Regions from separate parts of the Paraburkholderia unamae genome, predicted to be linked through region 2. Evidence: riboswitches for the same ligand, from Rfam matches in the RefSeq annotation. Region 2 holds a riboswitch; the other holds the start of a gene.
The links. A riboswitch is a leader RNA that binds a small molecule or an ion and turns the genes downstream of it on or off. The one in region 2 is predicted to bind thiamine pyrophosphate.
Positions count from the first base shown of each region.

Region 1: it holds a riboswitch for thiamine pyrophosphate, as region 2 does, so the genes downstream of both, C7402_RS33870 (FAD-dependent oxidoreductase) here and thiC (phosphomethylpyrimidine synthase ThiC) in region 2, are expected to answer to the same signal.

Region 1 is NZ_QEOB01000020.1:72,249-83,036, reverse strand. It holds gene mlaD (outer membrane lipid asymmetry maintenance protein MlaD) at 1-51, opposite strand, end outside; gene mlaE (lipid asymmetry maintenance ABC transporter permease subunit MlaE) at 145-921, opposite strand; gene C7402_RS33890 (ABC transporter ATP-binding protein) at 918-1,739, opposite strand; gene thiE (thiamine phosphate synthase) at 1,911-3,023, opposite strand; gene C7402_RS33880 (thiazole synthase) at 3,020-3,835, opposite strand; gene thiS (sulfur carrier protein ThiS) at 3,900-4,097, opposite strand; gene C7402_RS33870 (FAD-dependent oxidoreductase) at 4,147-5,295, opposite strand; TPP riboswitch at 5,539-5,652, opposite strand; gene C7402_RS33865 (ABC transporter ATP-binding protein/permease) at 5,971-7,728, shown strand; gene C7402_RS33860 (SDR family NAD(P)-dependent oxidoreductase) at 7,725-8,504, shown strand; gene C7402_RS33855 (MFS transporter) at 8,795-10,090, shown strand; gene C7402_RS33850 (D-amino acid dehydrogenase) at 10,140-10,788, shown strand, end outside.
Region 2 is NZ_QEOB01000026.1:41,372-52,159, forward strand. It holds gene C7402_RS37670 (DUF3443 domain-containing protein) at 1-912, opposite strand, end outside; gene C7402_RS37675 (DUF2844 domain-containing protein) at 909-1,382, opposite strand; gene bamC (outer membrane protein assembly factor BamC) at 1,762-3,009, shown strand; gene C7402_RS37685 (L-lactate permease) at 3,135-4,736, opposite strand; gene C7402_RS37690 (hypothetical protein) at 4,986-5,408, opposite strand; gene C7402_RS37695 (glycine zipper 2TM domain-containing protein) at 5,761-5,982, opposite strand; gene thiC (phosphomethylpyrimidine synthase ThiC) at 6,172-8,103, opposite strand; TPP riboswitch at 8,204-8,333, opposite strand; gene C7402_RS37705 (GreA/GreB family elongation factor) at 8,420-8,827, opposite strand; gene C7402_RS37710 (EamA family transporter) at 9,442-10,419, shown strand; gene C7402_RS37715 (entericidin A/B family lipoprotein) at 10,550-10,687, opposite strand.

The DNA.
Region 1 (10,788 bases), on a different contig from region 2:
GCCCAGCACCACGAACAGGCCGACCCAGAAGTCGAGAGCATTCTTTTTCATCGTCATCCCAATGAGAATCCGTTGCGGCGGCGCTCACGCGAGCGCCACGCCGCGAGAGGGCCGGGTCACTGCCCGGCGCTTCTAGCTGAACTGTTAGTTGAACATCAGCGCGGTAAGCAGGAAGTCGAGGCCGAGCACCGCAAGCGACGCGTACACGACCGTCTTGGTGGTCGCGCGCGACACGCCCTCGGGCGTGGGCTTGGCTTCGTAACCCTGGTACAGCGCGGTAAACGTCACAGCGAAACCGAACACGACGCTCTTCATCACGCCGTTGCCCACGTCCGCCCAGACGTCCACGCCGCCCTGCATTTGCGACCAGAAGGCGCCTGCGTCCACGCCGATCAGCAGCACGCCCACCACATAGCCGCCCAGAATGCCGACCGCGCTGAAGATCGCCGCGAGGATCGGCATGGCGATCACGCCCGCCCACATGCGCGGCGCGACCACGATGCGCACGGGGTCCACCGCCATCATCTCCATGGCGGTGAGCTGCTCGCCCGCCTTCATGAGCCCGATCTCGGCCGTGAGCGAAGTGCCCGCGCGGCCTGCGAACAGGAGCGCCGTGACGACCGGCCCGAGCTCCCGCACGAGCGAGAGCGCCACCAGCAGCCCGAGCGCCTGCTCGGAGCCGTAGCGGTTGAGCGTGTAATACCCCTGCAAGCCGAGCACGAAGCCCACGAACAGGCCCGACACCGCGATGATCAACAGCGAATAATTACCGACGAAGTGGATCTGCTTCGTGACAAGACGCGGGCGGCGCAGCAGCGGGAAGAATTCGAGCACGAGACGCACGAAAAAGCGCGTGGCGTGCCCCGCGCGCGCGATCGAGTCGAGCACGCTGCGCCCGATCGAGCTGATGGCGCCGATCATGAGCGTCCTCCGCCAATGCCGAAGTCCGCTTCGAGCGGCACGTTCGTCGGGTAGTGAAAACGGAACGGGCCGTCCGGCGCGCCGTCGATGAACTGGCGCACGATCGGATCGGTCGAGGCGCGCAGCTCGGCGGGCTTGCCTTGCGCCTGCACGCGGCCGTTCGCGACGAAGTAGACGTAGTCGGCGATCGCGAACGATTCCGGCACATCGTGCGTGACGAGGATCGAGGTTGCGCCGAGCGCGTCGTTGAGCGTGCGGATGAGGTTCGCGGTGATGCCGAGCGAAATGGGGTCGAGGCCCGCGAACGGCTCGTCGTACATCATCAGCTCGGGGTCGAGCGCAATGGCGCGGGCGAGCGCCACGCGGCGCGCCATGCCGCCCGAGATTTCCGAGGGCGCCAGGTCGCGCGCGCCACGCAGCCCGACCGCGTTGAGCTTCATGAGCACGAGGTCGCGGATCAGCTCTTCGGGCAGATCGGTGTGCTCGCGCAGGGCGAAGGCGACGTTCTCGAACACCGACATGTCGGTGAAAAGCGCGCCGAACTGGAACAGCATGCCCATCTTGCGGCGCAGGGCGTAGAGGCCCTCGCGCGATTGCGCGCCGACGTCCTGGCCGCCGAACAGCACCTGGCCGCGCTGCGCGCGCACGAGGCCGCCGATCAGGCGCAAAACCGTCGTTTTTCCGCCACCGGAACCGCCCATGACCGCCACCACCTGACCGCGCCCAAAGCGCATGTTCAGGCCGGACAGGACGAGGCGCTCGCCGTAGCCGAAGTCGACGTCGCGCAGCTCCAGCAGGGTCTCAGAGGATGAGGGCACGTGGCAGACAGTCCATTTACACGAAGGCGGGATTATAGGGCCATCGTGGAAAACCTGCCGTGACGCACCCTGGCCCATTGATGTAAGCCGCAATCGCCCGCTGCTGCGGGTTGCGGCCCCCCAAAGCCCGGGGCCCGCGCACGCGGCGCGCCCCCCGGCCAGGGTGGACCATTATTGCGTAAACGCGTTGCGCAATGCAGCAACGGCGGCAGCCGGGTCGGCCGCCTCGGTCACGGCGCGCACCACCGCCGCGCTGCCCGCGCCCGTGGCGAGCACCGCGGGCAAGATGTTGCCGTCGATCCCGCCGATGGCCACCATCGGCACGACGCCGTCCAGCAGCTTCACGTAGCGCGCGAGGCGCGCCAGGCCCTGGGGCGCCGTGGGCATGGTCTTCGTCGTGGTGGCGAAGACCGCGCCGCAGGCCAGATAGCTCGGGCGGAAATGCAGCGCCGTCAGCATCTCGAAGTAGCCGTGCGTGGACAGGCCCAGGCGCACGCCCGCCGCCGCGATCGCGCCGAGGTCGGCTTCGCGCAGGTCTTCCTGGCCGAGATGCACGCCGTACGCGCCGGCGGCGACGGCTTCCTGCCAGTGATCGTTGATGAAAAGCTGTGCGTCGTGCTTGCGGCCCGCCGCGACACAACGCTCGATCTCCTGCGTGAGCGCTGCCGACTTCGGCTGCTTGCTGCGCAACTGCACCGTCTTCACGCCGTAGTCGAGCACGCGCTCGACCCAGTCCGCCGTCGGCAGCACCGGATACAGGCCGAGCTTCGCCGGGCACGGCGCGAACGGCTGCGCGGGCGCGACGGGCAGGCCGAGCACGCGCGGAAAGCGCTTGAAGTCCACGGGCCAGGCGTCGGCTTGCTGCTCGTCGCCGTCGCGCCAGGCCAGCGCGAGCACGAGTGCGTCGTGCGGATCGAATCCGCAGTCGAGAAACGCCGCCAGCGCGGCAATCCAGTCTTCCGCCAGTTCGCCTTCGAGCGCGTAACGCTCGCCGCCCAGGTGCAGCGTGACACGGGCCGCCTTCGGGCTCTCGCCCGCGGCTTCGATCACGCCCGCGCCCTCGGTCATCCAGCGCGCGATGCTGGCGAGATGCGGCGCCGCGTCGGTCACGACGATGAGGTCGCCGCCGTTGGGCGCGTCGGGCGGCGTGAGACAGATGCGCCACGGCGCATGCGTGGGCGGCCAGTCGCCCAGGCGTGCGCGGATGCGCTCGGCCGTTTCGGTGAGCTTGTCGGCGGGCGGCCAGAACAGCTCGCGGTCTTGCAGTCGCAGTGTTTCGGTCATCGCTTGTCTCCATCCTGGTGCCAGAACGGCATGCCCACCACGGGCGTGCTCGCCACCGCCGCCTCGCGTTCGGCCATCGGCCCGGCGAGATACGCGGCGCGGCCCGCCTCGACGCCCAGCGCGAACGCGCGCGCCATCGCGTCGGGGTGCGTGGCCTGCGAAACAGCCGTGTTGAGCAGCACACCGTCGAAGCCCCACTCCATCACCTGGCAGGCGTGGGAGGGCACGCCCAGACCCGCATCGACGATGAGCGGCACATCGGGCAGGCGCTCGCGCAGCACGCGCAGGCCGTACGGATTGATCACGCCCTTGCCGGTGCCGATCGGCGCGCCCCACGGCATGAGCGCCTCGCAGCCTGCGTCCAGCAGACGGCGGCCGATCACGAGGTCCTCGGTGCAATACGGCAGCACCTTGAAGCCGTCCTTCACGAGCCGCGCGGCGGCTTCGATCAGGCCGACCGGGTCGGGTTGCAGCGTGTAGTCGTCACCGATCAGTTCGAGCTTGATCCAGTCGGTTTCGAAGACTTCGCGCGCCATGTGCGCCGTCGTCACGGCTTCGTTGACGGTGAGGCAGCCGGCCGTGTTCGGCAGCAGCGGCACGCCGTGGCGCTTGAGCAAGTCGAAGAAGCCGGCTTCGGCGGTGCCCTCGTTCATCTGGCGGCGCAGCGCGACGGTGATCATGCCGGGGCGCGCGGCGGCCATCGAATCGGCGAGCGATTGCAGCGACGGATAACGCGAGGTGCCGAGCAGCACGCGGCTCGCGAAGGTTTCGCCGTAGAGCGTGAGCGCGTCGGCGGTGGGAGTGGTGGTCATGGCGTGGAATCCTTGGGCGGTGTCGTGGATGCGGCGGCGCGGTGCGCGCACGAATGCGCGCGGCTCAGCCGCCGGCCACGGGGCTCACGACGTCGAGGCGGTCGCCCGCCTGGAGCGCGCGCGCGCCGTGCTGGGCGCGCGCCACGAAGTCGCCGTTCAGGGCCACGGCGAACGGCGGACGCGCGCCGAACGCGGTAAGCGCATCGGCGACGGTCGCACCCTCGGGCAGCGTGAGCGGCTTCTGGTTGATATGAATGTCCATGGCAAATACGTTCTCAGACTACGGTTTGATTCGGGTGGTGCTTCACGCTTCAGGCCGGCTCATGCGCGCCCTGCGCGTGCAGCATCTCGCCCCAGCGCGACGCGCGGCGCAGCGCCTCGAACGAGTCGGCGTCGCTCACGCGGGCGTCGAGGAGCGCCTGCGCGACACGCGCGGCTTCGTCGGCGACTTCCGGCGCGATCATGAAGCCGTGCCGGTAGAGGCCGTTCACGCGCAGCGTGGCCTTGCCGTCCCAAATGAGCGCCGGGCGATGGTCGGGCAGCGTCGGGCGGCACTGCGAATTCAGTTCGAGAATGCGCGCCTCGCCGAACGCCGGATGCACGGCGAACGCCGCGCTCAGCAATTCGAGCGCCGAGCGCACGCTCACGGGCGAGCGGTCCTCGCCCTCGATCTCGGTCGCGCCGATCACGTAGAGATCGTTCTCCTTCGGCGCGATATAGAGCGGATAGCGCGGATGCAGCAGCCGCACCGGGCGCGTCAAGCCGATGCCCGGCGCATGCACTCGGGCGACTTCGCCGCGTATGCCGCGCAGCCCCGGCAGCACGGGTTTTGCACCCAGGCCGCGGCAGTCGATCGTCACGCGCGCGCGCGGCGGGTTCGCTTCGTCGACGGTGGTGTGCCAGTGCGTTTCCACACCACGCGCGGCGAGTCCGGCCGCAAGCGCGGCGAGCGCCTGGCGGTTGTCGAGCTGCCCTTCGCCGTTCAGGAGCCAGCCGCGCGCGAAGCGCCCGGCGAGCGCCGGTTCGGCCGCGTCGAGCTGTGCGCCGGCGAGCGCGACGAAGTTCGCATCGGCAAGCGCGCGCGGCGCGTTCGCGCGCACGCGGCGCTCGAAGAGCGGCGCCTCGGTGCGATCGGCGCTATGCCAGACCACGAGCGTGCCGTTGCGCTGGAAGAACACGGGCGCGGGTAATTCGGCCAGGATGCGCGGCCAGGCTTCGAGCGACGCCACGCCAAGCTCGGTGATGAGCAGTTCGGCAACGGCCGCCTCGGCGAGCGGCGCGAGCATGGCCGCCGCGACCCAGGCCGCGGCCTCGCCGCCTTCGGGGCCGCCACGCTCGTAGAGCGCGACGCGATGGCCCTCGCCGGCCAGACGCCATGCGACGAGCCGGCCGCACAGGCCGCCGCCGAGCACGGCGAAGTCGGGCGTGCCGCCCACGCTATGGTGATGGACGCGGCTCATGACGACGCTCCGTCAGGCAAGGCGTGCGCAGTGAAAAACGGGGAACAAGCAAGAGAATAGGCGGTCATCGTATCCTTTCCGTACGGCAGCAGCAGACGTACCCAAGGACGAAACCGGCTGGCAAGGCCGACCGTGGAGGCTATGCGGCGCAGACGGCCCGATACGGAAATCGTATGGACCCGAGCGCCGAACGCGCGGCCCGGCGGGAAACCTGGCGCCCCTGCAAAGGCCAGGGCGCTCCGGCAAGACTTTCTGGAAACTTCCCGCGCCGGTATTACCCGGATCGGGTGCGAAGGGTCTCTCTCAGCCTCAGTACGGCATGCCCGGCATACCGGTGAAGCACCCCTGTTTCGTCACCGTCGATTAGACCACAAAACGCGCGGCGCCCGCAAACCTCGACGGAACGGCACGGCTCGTCTGGCACAATGCCTTGGACCCGCTCCTTTCGCCTCGCGAGCCCGCGCGGTGAGACAATGAGCGCCACGCTACGGCGGCGCGGCGCGGGCATTTGCCTCAGCGTTTCGCCAGGCACTTGCCCCGGCATTTACCCCGTCAAGTCTCGTTAAGTCTCACTTAAGCGGTTGCCGACAGAATCCGTGCACAGCGGCCGCCGCGCGGCGCGCGGCATATGGCGAAAGCGGCCCGAGCGGGCCGGCACAAAACATCAGGACGCACATGACCAACCAATCTTCCCGCGCCACGCCCGATCAGAACGAGCATCAGAAGATCACCGCGTGGAGCCTGATCAAACCCTACTGGGTTTCCGAGGAACGCTGGATCGCCTGGGGGCTGCTCGTCGCGATCATCGTGATGAACCTGCTCGTCGTGTGGATCAACGTGCGGCTGAACGGCTGGAGCGCGGAGTTCTACAACGCGTTGCAGGCCAAGGACGTCAAACGCTTCCCGCCGCTCTTGATGACCTTCACCGAGCTGGCGTTCGGCTTCATCATCCTCGCGGTGTACGGCCGCTATCTGCGCCAGATGCTCGGCTTTCGCTGGCGCCAGTGGCTCACCAACCGCTTCCTGAGCGAGTGGCTCGGCAAGGGTGCGTTCTACCGCATCGAGCGCGACCGCCTCGCCGACAACCCCGACCAGCGGATCAGCGACGACCTCCAGTCGTTCGCCACGACCACGCTTTCGCTCACGCTCGACCTGCTCTCCACGGTCGTCACGCTGATCTCGTTCATCACGATCCTGTGGACGCTCGCGGGCGCGCTCACGGTCACGCTGGGCGGGCAGCCGCTCGCGATTCCGGGTTACATGGTCTGGGCCGCCGCGCTCTACGCCGTGTTCGGCTCGCTCGTGATCCAGAAGGTCGGCCATCCGCTCGTGTCGATCAACTACCAGCAACAAAAGGTGGAGGCGGACTTCCGCTTCGGCCTGATCCGCCTGCGTGAGAACGCCGAGCAGATCGCGCTGTACGACGGCATGGACACCGAGCGCGGCAACGCACAAGGCCTCTTCCAGCACATCCGCGAAAACTGGTGGCGCGTGATGAAGTACACGAAGCGCCTCACCTTCGTGCTGAGCTTCTACGGCCAGATCGCCATCATCTTCCCGCTCGTGGTCGCCGCGCCGCGCTACTTCGCGGGCGCGTTCACGTTCGGCGTGCTGATGCAGATCTCGCAGGCGTTCGGCACCGTGAGCGATTCGTTCTCGTGGTTCATCAACAGTTACGCCACGCTGGTTGAATGGCGCGCTACCGTGAACCGTCTGCGCGAATTCGTGCGCGTGGTGCACTCGCCGCGCCTGAAGGAAACGGTCTCGCCCGCCACCGAGCACGGCGGCATCAACCTGCACTACATCGACAACAACGAACTCGCGACCGAGCATCTCAAGCTCTCGCTGCCCAACGGCACGCCGCTGTCGGAAGTGCGCGACATCGCCATCAAGCCGGGCTCGCGCTGGCTCGTGCGCGGCCCCTCGGGCGCGGGCAAGAGCACGCTGATGCGCGCGCTCGCGGGCCTCTGGCCGTTCGGCGAAGGCTCGATCGACGCGCCGGTGGATGCGCGCATGATGTTCATCCCGCAACAGAGCTACCTGCCCATCGGCACGCTCAAGGCCGCGCTCACCTACCCCTCGCCCGCCGACGACTACAGCGACGAAGACTGCCGCGAAGCGCTGCGCGCCTGCCGCCTGGAAGACTACGCGGACCGTCTCGGCGAGTCGGCGCACTGGACGCGCGTGCTCTCGCCGGGCGAACAGCAACGCCTCGCGGGCGCTCGCGTGCTGCTGCACAAGCCCGACTATCTGTTCCTCGACGAAGCGACGAGCGCGCTCGACCCCGACAACGAAGGCCGTCTCTACAAGCTCTTCATGGAGCGCCTGCCGAAGGCGGCGATCGTGAGCGTGGCGCACCGCGAGTCGCTTGCGGCGTATCACCACGAAACGCTCGAAATCGAGCGCATGCCTGAAGAGCGGGTCGCGGCGTGAGCGCGGCCGGCGCAGGCTTCGAGCGCGTCGTGCTGATCACGGGCGCGGGCTCGGGCATTGGCGCGGCGCTCGCGCGGCGCATCGCGGCATCGGGTGTCGCGCTCATGCTGCACGCGCGCGGCGCGGACGAAGCGGCGCGCGCGCGGCTCGTCGCGGTCGCCGCCGAATGCGAGCGGCGCGGCGCAACCTGCGCCACCACCTACAGCGATCTCGCCGAGCCAGGCAATGCCGCCGCGACCGTGGAGGCGACGCTCGCGCACTTCGGCACGCTCGACCAGATCGTGGCCAACGCCGGGCACGCGCAGCGCCAGTCGCTCGCCGCGCTCGACGCCGGTTCGCTCGAAGGCGCGTTCGCCGCCATGCCCGCCGCGTTCGCGGCGCTCATGCAGCGCGCCCGGCCCGCGCTGGAGCGCTCGGCGCGCGCCCGCGTGGTCGCGCTCAGTTCGTTTGTCGCGCACCGTTATCGCGCCGACGCGCCGTTCGCCGCCACCGCCGCCGCCAAGGCCGCGCTCGAATCGCTCGCCAAAACCGCCGCCGCGGAACTGGCGCCGCACGGCGTGACGGTGAATTGCGTCGCGCCCGGCTACACGCGCAAGGACAAGGGCCCCACGCCCGAAAACGCGCCGGTGTGGGAGCGTGCGGCGCAGGAAACGCCGCTCGGCCACGTGGCCGACCCCGCCGATATCGCCGAGCTCATCGGCTTTTTGCTCAGCGACGCGGCGCGCCACATTACGGGCCAGGTGATCCACGTCGACGGCGGGTTGACGCTCGGCTGACCGGCCCGGCACGCGTGCGCCGTCATTCGCTTGCTATCGAATGAAGGTGCGCAATGAAAGCGCGCAATGAACCGGCTGCGGCCTGAGCGCCGCCTGCCGCAACCCCGCTGCGCAGCGCGCCAGCATTCTCCCCCTCGCCTCAGCGTGCTTTCACACCGTAAAATACGCCACCAGCACACCGGAAACGGGGCGGCGCCACCCAGGACGCCGTCTCCTGTCGTGTCGCTTGCGCCGCGCGCGCCGCTCACCCGGCTCGTTGCGCGCACAACAAGAATGGGGGAAGACACACGATGGGCTACTTTCAATGGTTCACGGAGCTGAACGCGCGTGAGCGGCGCACGCTTTACGCGGGCTTCGGCGGCTATGCCGTCGACGCGTTCGACTTCATGATTTACTCGTTCCTGATCCCGACGCTCATCGCCACCTGGGGCATGACCAAGAGCGAGGCCGGGATGATCGCCACGAGCTCGCTGATCTCCTCGGCGGTGGGCGGCTGGCTCGCGGGCATCCTCGCCGACCGCTACGGCCGCGTGCGCGTGCTCCAGTGGACCATCGCCACTTTCGCCCTTTTCACCTGCCTCTCCGGCTTCACGCATTCGTTCTGGCAACTGCTCGCCACGCGCACGCTGCAAGGCATCGGCTTTGGCGGCGAATGGACGGTCGTCACGATGATGATGGCCGAAACGATCCGCTCCCCGCAGCATCGCGCGAAGGCCGTGGGCACCGTGCAGAGCAGCTGGTCGTTCGGCTGGGGCGCGGCCGCCATTCTCTACTGGGCCTTTTTCGCGCTGCTGCCCGAGGAATACGCGTGGCGCGCGTGCTTCTGGATCGGCATCCTGCCCGCGCTCTGGATTCTCTATGTGCGCCGCAACGTGAGCGACCCCGAGGTGTTCGTCGCCACCCGCCGCGCTCGCGAAAGCGGCGCGGTGCAAGGCAGCTTCCTGCAAATCTTCGCGCCCGCGCATCTGGCCACCACGGTGCTCGGCAGCGTGCTGTGCACGGGCATGCTCGGCGGCTACTACGCGATCACCACCTGGCTGCCCACTTACCTCAAGACGGTGCGCCACCTCTCGGTGTTCAACACGAGCGGCTATCTGATCGTGCTGATCGTCGGCTCGTTCACGGGCTATATCGTCGGCGCGATCCTCTGCGACAAGATCGGGCGGCGCGCTTCGTTCATCCTGTTCGCCATCGGCTCGTTCGTGCTCGGCATGGCCTACACAATGTTGCCCATCACCGACGCCGCCATGCTCCTGCTCGGCTTTCCGCTCGGCATCGTCGTGCAGGGCATCTTCGCGGGCGTGGGAGCGTATCTCTCCGAGCTCTATCCGAACGCGATTCGCGGCTCGGGCCAGGGCTTCTGCTACAACCTCGGGCGCGGTCTCGGCTCGTTCTTTCCGATTCTCGTGGGCACGTTCGCGCAAACCACCTCGCTCGTGAAAGCGATCGGCGCGGTGGCGGGCGCGGGCTACCTGCTCGTGATCGTCGCGGCGCTGTGCCTGCCCGAAACGAAGGGCAAGGTGCTGACCGAAGAAACGCCCACTGACGCGGCCGAGCGCCCGTCTGCTCGATCCACTGCACGATGAGCACGAACGTGCTGCAATACCCACCGTCCCTTCCTGTTGTCCTCCCGGCATGAAAACGATCGTCCTCGGCGCCGGTGTGATCGGCGTCGCCACTGCGTACTATCTGAGCGAACGAGGCTGCGACGTCACGGTCATCGAACGAGAACCGGGAGTCGCGCTCGGCACGAGCTTCGGCAACGCCGGCGTGATCGCGCCCGGCTACGTCACGCCGTGGGCCGCGCCTGGCATGCCCGCGAAGCTCATCAAGTACCTGCTCAAGCCCACCTCGCCGCTGATCTTCCGGCCCACGCTCGACACCGCGCAGTGGCGCTGGATCGCACGCTGGCTGCGCGAATGCGATCTCGCGCGCTTTCGCGTGAACAAGCAACGCATGCAGCGCATCGCCTATTACAGCCGCGAATGCCTGCACGCGTTTCGCGCCACGCACGCGTTCGAGTACGGGCGCAGCCAGGGGTATCTCCAGCTCTTTCGCAGCGACTACGACCTCGAACTCGCGCAGCCGGCGCTCGGCGTGTTGCGCGACGCGGGCATCGCCTATCGCGAGCTCGATTCCGCCGCATGCGCGCAGGTCGAGCCGGGCCTCGCCTGGTCGCGCGTGAAGCCGGTGGCGGGCGTGTATCTGCCCGATGACGAAGCCGGCGACTGCGCGCGCTTCACGCGCGAACTGCGCGCCGTGTGCGAGGCGAAAGGCGTGACGT
Region 2 (10,788 bases):
CGCGTTGTTCGCCTGCGAGCCGATGCCGAAGACAAGCGAGCCGCTCACCGACGACGCACCGCTGTCCGCCACGGCGGGCAGGTCGATCAGGACGCCGTTGTTATCGGTGGCGAAGGCGGCGACCGGATTGCCAACCTGCTGCGCGAGCGGTTGCGCGCTGGCCATGCAGCCGCTCGCCGGGCACGCGTAGTACCAGCCGGCGAGCGCGGCGTTCACGCAGCTCACCCCGCAATCAGCGCTGAACGGGCCCACGCCGAGAATGCCGTTCGCGCGCAGCGTGGCGGGGCTGTTCATCGCGAGTCCGAAGCCCGTGCAGCCCGATGGCGTGGCGGGCACCGCCGCGTCGGCGATCACCTGGATCGGGAGCGACGCGGCGACTTCGCCCGCGAGCTTCACATCGGCGCTGCGCACCGCCCCCCATGTATAGCCCGTGCCGAACGCCGCGCATTCGCCCGCGATGGCGCCGCTCGCGCCGCCCCCGCCGGTCGTGACGGCCGGCAGCGCGAAGCCCGCGGGCAGCGCCGAGGCCAGCACGCGCAGGCCCTGAGAGCCGGTGTCGACCTGCACGTTGTCGATGGTCGCGCAATTGGCGGTGCCCGGCACGCAGAGCGTGACGCTCGTCATGAGCATGTTGCGCGTCGAGGTGGGCGTGGGGCCGACCGTCACGGCCAGCACGTTGGGCGTGTTCGATTGCGGCACGGTGCCGGTGGTGCTGGCGGGCGCGGATGCGCTCACCGGGCTTGCCGCACTGGCGGCGGCCGGGGCGCTCGCGGCCACGGGCGAGGTGGGGCTCGCGGCAGCCGTGCCGCCACCGCCGCCACCGCCGCAGGCGGCGAGCACCGCGCAAAGCGCGAAGGCGGCGAATCCCGCGAAAGCGGACACGCGCGAAAGGCGTTGCGGAAGGGCGCTCATTGCAGGTCTCCTTCGGCGACGCCCTCGGGCAGCGCGGCGGGCAGCCAGGCGCGGCCTGCATACGCGCGCATGTGGCCCCCCGTCTCGACCACGACCTGTGCGCCGACCACGCGCGCGCCGTGCAGATCGTCGCGGCCCGCGGCGTGCTGGGCGGCCGCGGCGCTGCGCCAGTCGGCCGCGTAGCGGCCCAGCAGCGCCTCCAGGTTGGGCTGCGTCGGCCCTTGCCATGTGTAGGCGAACACGGTGCCGCTGGCGCTCGCCACGTACTCGTTGACAGTGGCGCCGCCGTCGTCGACGTAGCTGACGACACGGGCGGCGCCGCCCGCCAGGGGATGGCTGCTGGCGCCGGGAGGCACCGTGGGGGCGTCGCCGAGCGCGGCATGCGCCGGCGCGGCGGCGAGGCTCAGGCAACTGAGCGCGCAGGCGCAGGCCGCGGCGCGGCCCGCCTGGATGAGGCTGCAAGTTTTCATGACGCTCTCCGGTCCTGCTCTTTGTGAACTTCTTTTTTTGAGATTTGCAGAGGGAAATTAGCACCGGGGTCGTTTTCGCAAGAGGCTCGCGCCGTCAGGGCTGTCGGGCGCAACGTGGCGTTTCGCCGCGATCAGTAGCTAATGTATTGATCCAAAAGAAAAATACGCATACGAACGGGCACGGATGTCGACGATTCAAATGTTGATGAATGTTTCTCTGGAGGAGCCGAAGGGGCCGCGCAGCCGCCTGGCGGCGATCTTCGTAGCGAATGGAAACGGAGTCAGGACGCGGTTTTTGCACAGCGGGCCGTCGGCCCGGTAAAATGGCTGGTTGATCCACGGAAACTGGCCGTGGCGTAGCCGAAGGGATTACCCGAACATGAGTGATTTTCATCAACGTCTTGCCGCGCGCGCGCTTGTGCTCTTGATGGCGGGCGGGCTGGTCGCCGGATGTAGCTCGCCGACGCCAGGCAAGATCGATTACCGTAGTGACGCAAAGGCGAAGCAGTCCTCGCTTGCCGTGCCGCCGAACATGCTCGACGAAGCGTCCGACCAGCGTTCGCTGGCGCCGCAGGGCGGCGAGACCTCGCTGTCCGCGCTCAAGCAGACTCAGGCCGAAGCCGCGCCGTCCGATCAGACCCAGGTGCTCCCGCAGGTGCCGGGCATGCATATCCAGCGTGACGGTACGGAAAGCTGGCTCGTCATCGACAGCCGCACGCCCGACCAGGTCTGGGCGCAGGTACGCCGCTTCTGGCAGGAGCAGGGCTTCCTGCTGGTGGTCGACCAGCGCAACAAGGGCGTGATGGAAACGGACTGGAACGAAACGCACCCGAAGATCAGCGACGGTCTCATCCGCAACACGCTCTCGTGGGCCACGGGCAACTCGTACGTGACGGCCGAGCGCAACAAGTACCGCACGCGTCTCGAAACGTCGCCCGCGGGCGGCACCTACGTGTTCATCAGCCAGAAGGGCCTGAGCGAGCAGCTCACGGGCACGAACAACGACACCAGCAAGTGGGTGCCCAAGCCCAACGATCCCGCACTCGAGGCCGAGTACCTCAAGCGCCTCATGATGACGCTCGCGAACGCGAAGCCGGGCGTGCCCGACGCGCAAGTCGCGGCCGAAGCCGACGCCAAGGCGAACAGCAAGGGCACCGACGCGAAGTCGAAGGCTCCGGATGCAGCAGCCGCCGCCGTCGCCGCGCAGAACGTCGCGGCAGTCGGCCAGCAGTCGGGCAGCGGGTCGGATTCGAAGGCGGGCGCGGAAGGCACCTCGGGCCAGTACAGCTCAACGGAGCTCACGCTCGGCGAGCCGTATGACCGCGCGTGGGTGCGCGTGGGCATCGCGCTCGACCGCGCGAACTTCACGGTGGACGACCGCGACCGCTCGAAGGGCATGTACTACGTGCGCTACGTCGATCCGAAGGACATGTCGTCCGACGAACAGGGCTTCTGGAACCAGATCTTCCACGGCCGCAAGGAAAAGGTCGCGAAGCAGTACAAGCTCAACGTGCGCGCCGTGACCGAGAGCCAGACGCGCGTGGCGATCGTGGACGACAACGGCCAGATCGACTCGTCGCGCCCGGCGCGCGAGATCATGAATCTCGTGGTCGGCGAACTGCACTAAGCGTCGCGCTCGCGCCGGCATGCGCCGGCACGCGCAAAAAACCCGCCCGCGCTTCACGGCGCCGGCGGGTTTTTTCATGCGCACACACCGGGTGCGCTGGTGCGCCCGGGACATTCGCCGCGCGTTCAGTGCGGCGGAATCATCCACGTCAGCACGTTCTGCTGGAGCCACACGAGGATGCCCAGCAGCACCGTCAGCAGAATGGAGTGCTTGAAGGTCTTCGCGAACACGTGGCCTTCCTTGCCCTTGAGGTCGGTGGTGGCGACGCCCGTCGCGATGTTCTGCGGCGAGATCATCTTGCCCATCACGCCGCCCGAGGAGTTGGTCGCCGCCATCAGCACGGGGTTGAGGTTGAGTTGCTGCGCGGCCACCACTTGCAGGTTGCCGAACAGCGCGTTGCCCGAGGTATCGCTGCCCGAGAGGAACACCGCCACCCAGCCGAGGAAAGCCGAGACGAGCGGGAAGAACGCACCCACTGAAGCAACGCCGAGGCCCAGCGTGTAGGTGAGCCCCGAGTAGTTCATGAGGAACGCGAGGCCGACGATGGTCGCAACGGTCAGGATGGCGATGCGCGTCTGCACCCATGTATCGACGATCGCGCCGCCAAAGTCGGCGGGCTTCAGCCGCACGACGAACGCGGTGATGATCGCGGCCACGAGAATGGCCGTGCCGGTGGCGAGCGGCTGGAAGTCCCAGATCGCGCCGTAGGGCGTCTTGTACAGCGTGATGAAGACGGCCTTGTCGAGACCCGGCCAAGGCACTTTCATGTCGCCGATCGTGAAGATTTTCGCGACCGTCCAGATGATCACGACCGCCGCGACGATGATCCACGGATACCAGCCCTGCGCCCCCGTTACCGCGCCGCGCGTTTCTTTCGTGCGATCGACCTTGATGGCGAAGCGCGGGTCGGGCGCGGGCTTCCACACGCGCAGGAACACGATGGTGAGGATGAGCGAAACGAGCGACGAGAGCACGTCGGTGAGGCTGTAGTTGATGAAGTTCGAGGTCACGAACTGGGTGATCGCGAAGCTGCCGCCCGAGACGAGCAGCACCGGCCAGATGCGCAGCATGCCGCCCACGCCCGCATAGATCGCGATGACGTAGAACGGCAGCAGCAGCGCGAAGAACGGCAACTGGCGGCCGACCATCTGGCCGAGCACGTCGGCGGGCAGATGCGTGACCGCGCCGAGCACGGTGATCGGCACGCCGAGCGCGCCGAAGGCCACCGGCGCGGTGTTGAAGATGAGCGTGAAGGTGAGGGCTTCGAGCGTCGGGAAGCCGAGCATGATGAGCAGCGAGCTCGTGATGGCAATCGGCGTGCCGAAGCCGGAAATGCCTTCGAACAGCGCGCCGAACGAGAAGCCGACTACGACGAGCACGATGCGCCGGTCGTTGGGCAGGTTCTCGAGCAGCCACATGCGAAAGGCCGCGAAGCGGCCCGAGCGCAACGCGATGTTGTAGAGCAGGATGGCCGTGACGACGATCCACATGACGGGCCACAGCGCGAACACCACGCCGGCGAGCACCGAACTGATCGCAAGATTGACCGGGAATTGCCAGCCGGCGATCGCGACGATCAGGCCGACCACGAGGCCCGCGAGCGAAGCCTGCCAGGCGGGCCGGCGCGCCCAGCCCAGCAGGGCGAGCACGGTGACGATAGGCAGCACGGCTACGAGGAACGAAAACAGCAGCGAATTGCCGATTGGGGTCAACAACTGGTGGAACATGACGTCTCCTTTGTGCTGGTTTGTTATCGGCGCAGCGGTGCGGCTCGGAGCGCCGGGGCGCGTCGTTGGCTGAGGCGTGCTTCGTCCGGCAGGCGGGCTTATTAAGGCTGTGCTTCAAACGCCGGTAGCCCACTTGGAGAATAGAAAACCGGGCGCGAGCGTCAAGGAGGGAAAGTACGGTCCGGCACCGTTTTGCAGTGCGGCGAAAGCGGGTGCGATAGCGGGAAATGAGGCGGCGTTGCCGGGGAATCAGTGATGCCAGTGCCCGCCGCCTCCGCCCCAGTAGCCGAAGCCGAACGAGATGGCAGGCGCGCCCCAGCCCCAGCCGTATGCGGGATAAGGGTAATACGCGGGGTAGGCCGAATAGGCCGGGTAAGCCTGGTAAGCGGGATAAGCGGGGTACGCGGCATAGGCCGGATAAGCAGGCCACGCGGGCGCGGCGATTGCAACAGGCGGCGACGGATAGAGCGGCCCCGGATATTGCGCATCGGCCACGGCGGCGGGCGCGGGGTTAGGCGCGGTTTGCATGACCGCGGTTTCCTGCTGGGTGTTCGCCGCAGGCACCACGCCCGTGTAGTAAGGGCCGTAACCGTAGGGGTAATAGTAGTAGCAGCCGGAAAGCGTGAGGAGCGAGCACGCGGCGGCGATCACTGGCACGGACGGGCATTTCATGGCGGGCTCCGCGATTGGGCGAACGGCCGCGCAGATGCATCGCGTCTGGATCGGGCCGTGATCGTTTGAGCTTACGCTGTGCGCGCGTGTTTTGTGTTGCGTCCCGATAACGGAATGTTTCGTACCGGGCGCGCCAAGCAAACGCGGCGCAGCCCTTGTGAGGAACTGCGCCGCGCATCCTTCCCTGATGCACGCCCGGCGGGCGTGTTGCCTGTCGTATCGTTTGTGTTCTGTACCGTCGCTTCGATCGTGCAGCCAAGTGCGTGGATGACGCGGCCGCATCGTCGATGCGTATCGGCGTATTGGTTCTGTGAATCCTGGTGCGATGAATCCCGGTCAGCCGATGCCCGGCTTACTTGCCGACCTGATTGCCGACAACGCCGCCCACCGCCGCGCCACCGAGCGTGGAAAGCGCATTGCCGCCGATCGCCGCGCCCGCGACGCCGCCAACGCCTGCGCCGATCACCGTGTCGCGGTCGCGCCTCGACATGTTGTCGCAAGCCGAGAGACTGCCCAGCACGGCGACGAGCGTCGTCACCGTGAGCAGCGTGCGGGTTCGTTTGAAGGTTCTCATTGTTCGACTCCCCAAATTGAGTGTGCGGTGCGGCATGCGGGTTGCTCGCACGTCGCACCTCCAGTACCCCCATCGTAGGCACACGACCCGTATCCGGGTGTGTGCGCTTGTCAGAGAGTTGTGGGAGTCGTTAGAAAATGTTTCGGCGGACGGCGAGCGCCCGCCTGCACCGGGTTGGCGCCGACCGGCTTACTGACGCTGATAGATCTCCGCGCCTTGCTTGACGAACTCGACGGCCTTCACTTCCATGCCCTTCTTCAGGGCTTCGTCGTCGCTCACGCCTTGCTTCGCGGCGAAGTCGCGCACGTCCTGGGTGATCTTCATCGAGCAGAAGTGCGGGCCGCACATCGAGCAGAAGTGCGCGACCTTGGCCGAGTCCTTGGGCAGCGTTTCGTCGTGGAACTCGCGCGCCTTGTCCGGATCGAGGCCGATGTTGAACTGGTCTTCCCAGCGGAACTCGAAGCGCGCCTTCGACAATGCGTTATCGCGCACCTGCGCGCCCGGATGGCCCTTGGCCAGATCGGCCGCGTGCGCCGCGAGCTTGTACGTGATGATGCCTTCCTTCACGTCGTCCTTGTTCGGCAGGCCCAGGTGTTCCTTCGGCGTGACGTAGCAGAGCATGGCCGTGCCGAACCAGCCGATCATCGCGGCGCCAATGCCCGAGGTGATGTGATCGTAGCCCGGCGCGATGTCGGTGGTGAGCGGCCCGAGCGTGTAGAAGGGCGCTTCGTCGCACCATTCCAGTTGCAGGTCCATGTTCTCCTTGATGAGCTGCATCGGCACGTGGCCCGGACCTTCGATCATCACCTGCACGTCGTGCTTCCATGCGATCTGCGTGAGCTCGCCGAGCGTCTTGAGTTCGCCGAGCTGGGCTTCGTCGTTGGCGTCGTAGATCGAGCCGGGACGCAGGCCGTCGCCAAGCGAGAAGCTCACGTCGTATTCCTTCATGATTTCGCAGATCTCTTCGAAATGCTCATAAATGAAGGACTCCTTGTGATGCGCGAGGCACCACTTGGCCATGATCGAACCGCCGCGCGAGACGATGCCCGTCATGCGGTTGGCCGTGAGCGGCACATATTGCAGACGCACGCCCGCGTGGATCGTGAAGTAGTCCACGCCTTGCTCGGCCTGTTCGATCAGCGTGTCGCGGAACATTTCCCACGTGAGGTCTTCGGCTTTGCCGTTGACCTTTTCGAGCGCCTGGTAAATCGGCACCGTGCCGATGGGCACCGGCGAGTTGCGGATGATCCACTCGCGCGTTTCGTGAATGTGCTTGCCGGTCGAGAGATCCATGACCGTGTCGCCGCCCCAGCGGATCGCCCACGTCATTTTGTCGACTTCCTCGCCGATGGAGGAGGTGACCGCCGAATTGCCGATGTTCGCGTTGATCTTCACGAGGAAGTTGCGGCCGATGATCATCGGCTCGCTTTCCGGGTGATTGATGTTCGCGGGGATGATCGCGCGGCCGCGCGCGATTTCCTCGCGCACGAATTCGGGCGTGATTTCCTTGAGCGCATTCGCACCGAAGGCTGCCGCGCCGAACGCCTGGCCCGGATGCTGGCGGCCCATCATGGCGGCGAGCTTCGCGCCGTTCGGGCCGCTCGACTTGAGGCTTTCCAGATACTCGGCGCGGCGCTGGTTCTCGCGAATCGCGATGTATTCCATCTCGGGCGTGATGATGCCCTGACGCGCGTAGTGCATCTGCGTGACGTTCTTGCCGGACTTGGCGCGGCGCGGCGTGCGGTGCAGACCGGGGAAGCGCAGCTCGGCCGTGGCCGCATCGGCGGCGCGCTCGCGGCCGTATTCGGAGGAGAGGCCCGGCAGCGCTTCGGTGTCGCCGCGCTTTTCGATCCAGCCCTGGCGCAGAGCGGGCAGGCCCGCGCGAATGTCGATCCTGGCTTCCGGATCGGTGTACGGACCCGAGGTGTCGTAGACGTAGATCGGCGGGTTCTTCTCGCCACCGAAGCCCGTGGGCGTATCCGACTGCGTGATCTCGCGCATCGGCACACGGATGTCGGGCTGCGAACCGGTCACATAGATCTTGCGGGAATTGGGCAGCGGCGCGATCGCGGCTTCGTCGACGTGCGCGTTGGCGGAAATGAACTTCGGATTCGCGTTCATGCGTCTCTCTCTCCATGCAAAGCAAAGTGGGAACAGCGGCTTAGCAGGAGATGAGACGGAACGTGGACGGACTTCGCTGTGACGAGGTGAGGCGGTGATGCTGCGAAGTCCGGACGCTTCCCTGCGCTGGCATTATCCAGATCAGGTTCAAAGGGTATTTCTCACCCGCGAAATACGCTGCACGACTTTCGATCGAAGCGGCGCATGACGCAGGACCCCCGCGTAAGCAGGCCAAACGATACACCGCGCTGCGACGATCTGGCAAGTGCCTTGTCGCGCGGGATGCGCTAAACGCGGCGCGCGGCGCATTCGCCCCTTACAGCGTGAAATCGTTCGACGCTTCGGGCTGGAACAGGATGCGCTCGATCTTCAGCGTCTCCACCGCGCCGCCCGGCGTGGTGAATCGCACGGCGTTGCCGCGCTTCGCGCCGAGTAACGCGAGGCCCGCGGGTGAGAACACGTTGAGGCGGCCCGCGTCGAGGTTGGCGTCGTGCGGGTAGGCCACCGTGTACGTGAGCGTTTCGCCGTTGCGCTCGTTCACGAGCGTGACCTGCGAATTCATCGTGACGACATTGGCCGCGACTTCGCGCGGCTCCACGATCACGGTATTTTCGAGCAGCTCGTCGAGCATGATTTGGCGCGCGGGCGCGGCGCCCGGTTCGGCGGCGGCTTTTTCGAGGCGGGCGAGGTCCAGCTCGGTCAGATAACGGATTTTCTTCGACATGAGGGTTCTCCTTGCGATCCAGAAAGGGAGCGATGTAAAGGCGAGGCCTGGAGGGCGACAGCGGAACAAGGGCGCAACGGATCGGCCCGGAGCCCGACCGAACGGCTCCGGTTCAACAGGGGAGGCGGGTTCAGTGCGGACGCCGGGCGGCGGGGAGCGGGGCGAGAGGACGGGGAGCGAAAGTTCGCGTGGCCGTTCGCATGCGCGCGGCGCGCGCGCGCACCGGCGCGCCGCGCGAGGGGCGCGCCGGCAGGGCGAGTCTGGGGCGCGAAACGAACGAACGCATGGCCGAAATTGAAAGCTAAAAGAAAGATATCTACATATGCTAGCACGAACTCAGAAGCGCGGCGCCATACGAGAAGTCGCACGTTTCGGACCTGCCCGATCCGCCCCTTTGGCCGCTTTCGCGCCGCAACAACAGTCCCACGTGTAAAGCACTCTGAAAGCCTCCGAAACGTCAGACGTTGTTGCATAATGCGGAGCGCCCGCCCGGGTGTCTTTCGTACTCCGTCCTTTTTTCGCGCCTGCACCATGCCGTCGAGCTTGACCCGTCCCGCCGCCTTGCCGCCGGGGCGCCCGCGGTCCGTCCCATCACCCACCGCGGCGACATGACGATGCTTGCGCGTTTGTTTTCACGTTCATCCGCCCGCAATCTCGCCAGCGGGGCGTTGCTCGCCGGGGCGGCGCTTTGGCGACTCGCGCGCGCCGTGCGCCTGCCGCAGTCGCGCAGCGGACGCGTCGCGCTCTCGCTTGCCGTCGTCTATTTCGTGTGGGGCTCGACCTATCTGGGCGTGAAGGTCGCGCTCGATTCGTTCCCGCCGCTCCTGCTCTCGGGCTTGCGCAACCTGCTTGCCGGCATCGGGCTGTTTGTCTTCGCGATGCGTCGGCGGCCCGTCATGCCGACGCTCATCGAGGTGCGCAACGCGGGCGTGGTGGGTACGCTGCTGGTCGGTCTTTCAAGCGGCATGCTCGCCTACGGCATGCGCACCGTGGGCACCGGCACGGCGGCCGTGATGGTCGCCACGGTGCCGCTTTTCGCCACCGTGATCTCGGCGGTCACCGGGCGGCGCGTCGCGAAGGCCGAATGGGCCGCGGTCGCGCTCGGGCTCGTGGGCATCGCCATACTGAGCCACGGCGGCGCGGGTGCGGACTCGGCGGGCGGCAGTCTCGCGATCCTGTGCGGCGCGCTCTTCTGGGCGATCGGCGCGCACCTGGCCGGCCGGCTGGCGTTGCCTACTGACCTGTTCATCGCGACGGCGTTGCAGATCGGTCTTGGCGGCGCCATCTCGACGGCGGTCGCGTGGATTAGCGGCGAGCGCATGGGGACGCTGCATGCCCTGCCGCTTACCGCGTTTCTCTATCTGCTCTTCATCGGCACGATGGCGGCGTATGTCGCCTACGGCTACCTGATTCGCCACACCAGTCCGCTCCTTGCGAGCAGTTGCATGTATGTGAATCCCGTGGTCGCCGTCGCGCTCGGCGCGCTGTTGCTGGGCGAGCCGGTCACGCGCGCCACGGTTGTCGCGACCGTGCTGATTCTCGGCAGCGTCGGGCTGTCGTTTGTGTTCGACGACCGGCGCCGCCCGTCCTGATTTCACGCGGGCTCGAGCGCGCGCCTGTGCGCCGGCGCTCGTCCCTCCATCACACCGCAAGCCACCGCTCGATCGCGCTCACGCGCGGGCGAGCGGTGGCCGTTGCGGCGCGTTCAGCGGCCGCTGCTCACTACTTCGCCTTTTCCGCGGAATTCGTGAGGGCGTGGCCGCCTGCGGAAACGTCCTCGCCGGCGCCCGCCATTGTGTTGCACGCCGAGAGACCGGCAACCGAGGCGGTAACGAGAAAGAGGGCAATCAGGCGTTTCATGAGGTAGTCCTCCACGGTGTCAAAGGAACCGTGACTCAGCACGTTGCGTGCCCGGTCATTCGTTCCGCCTCGCGTCGCGCGCCTTGGGCCCGGCGATTGCG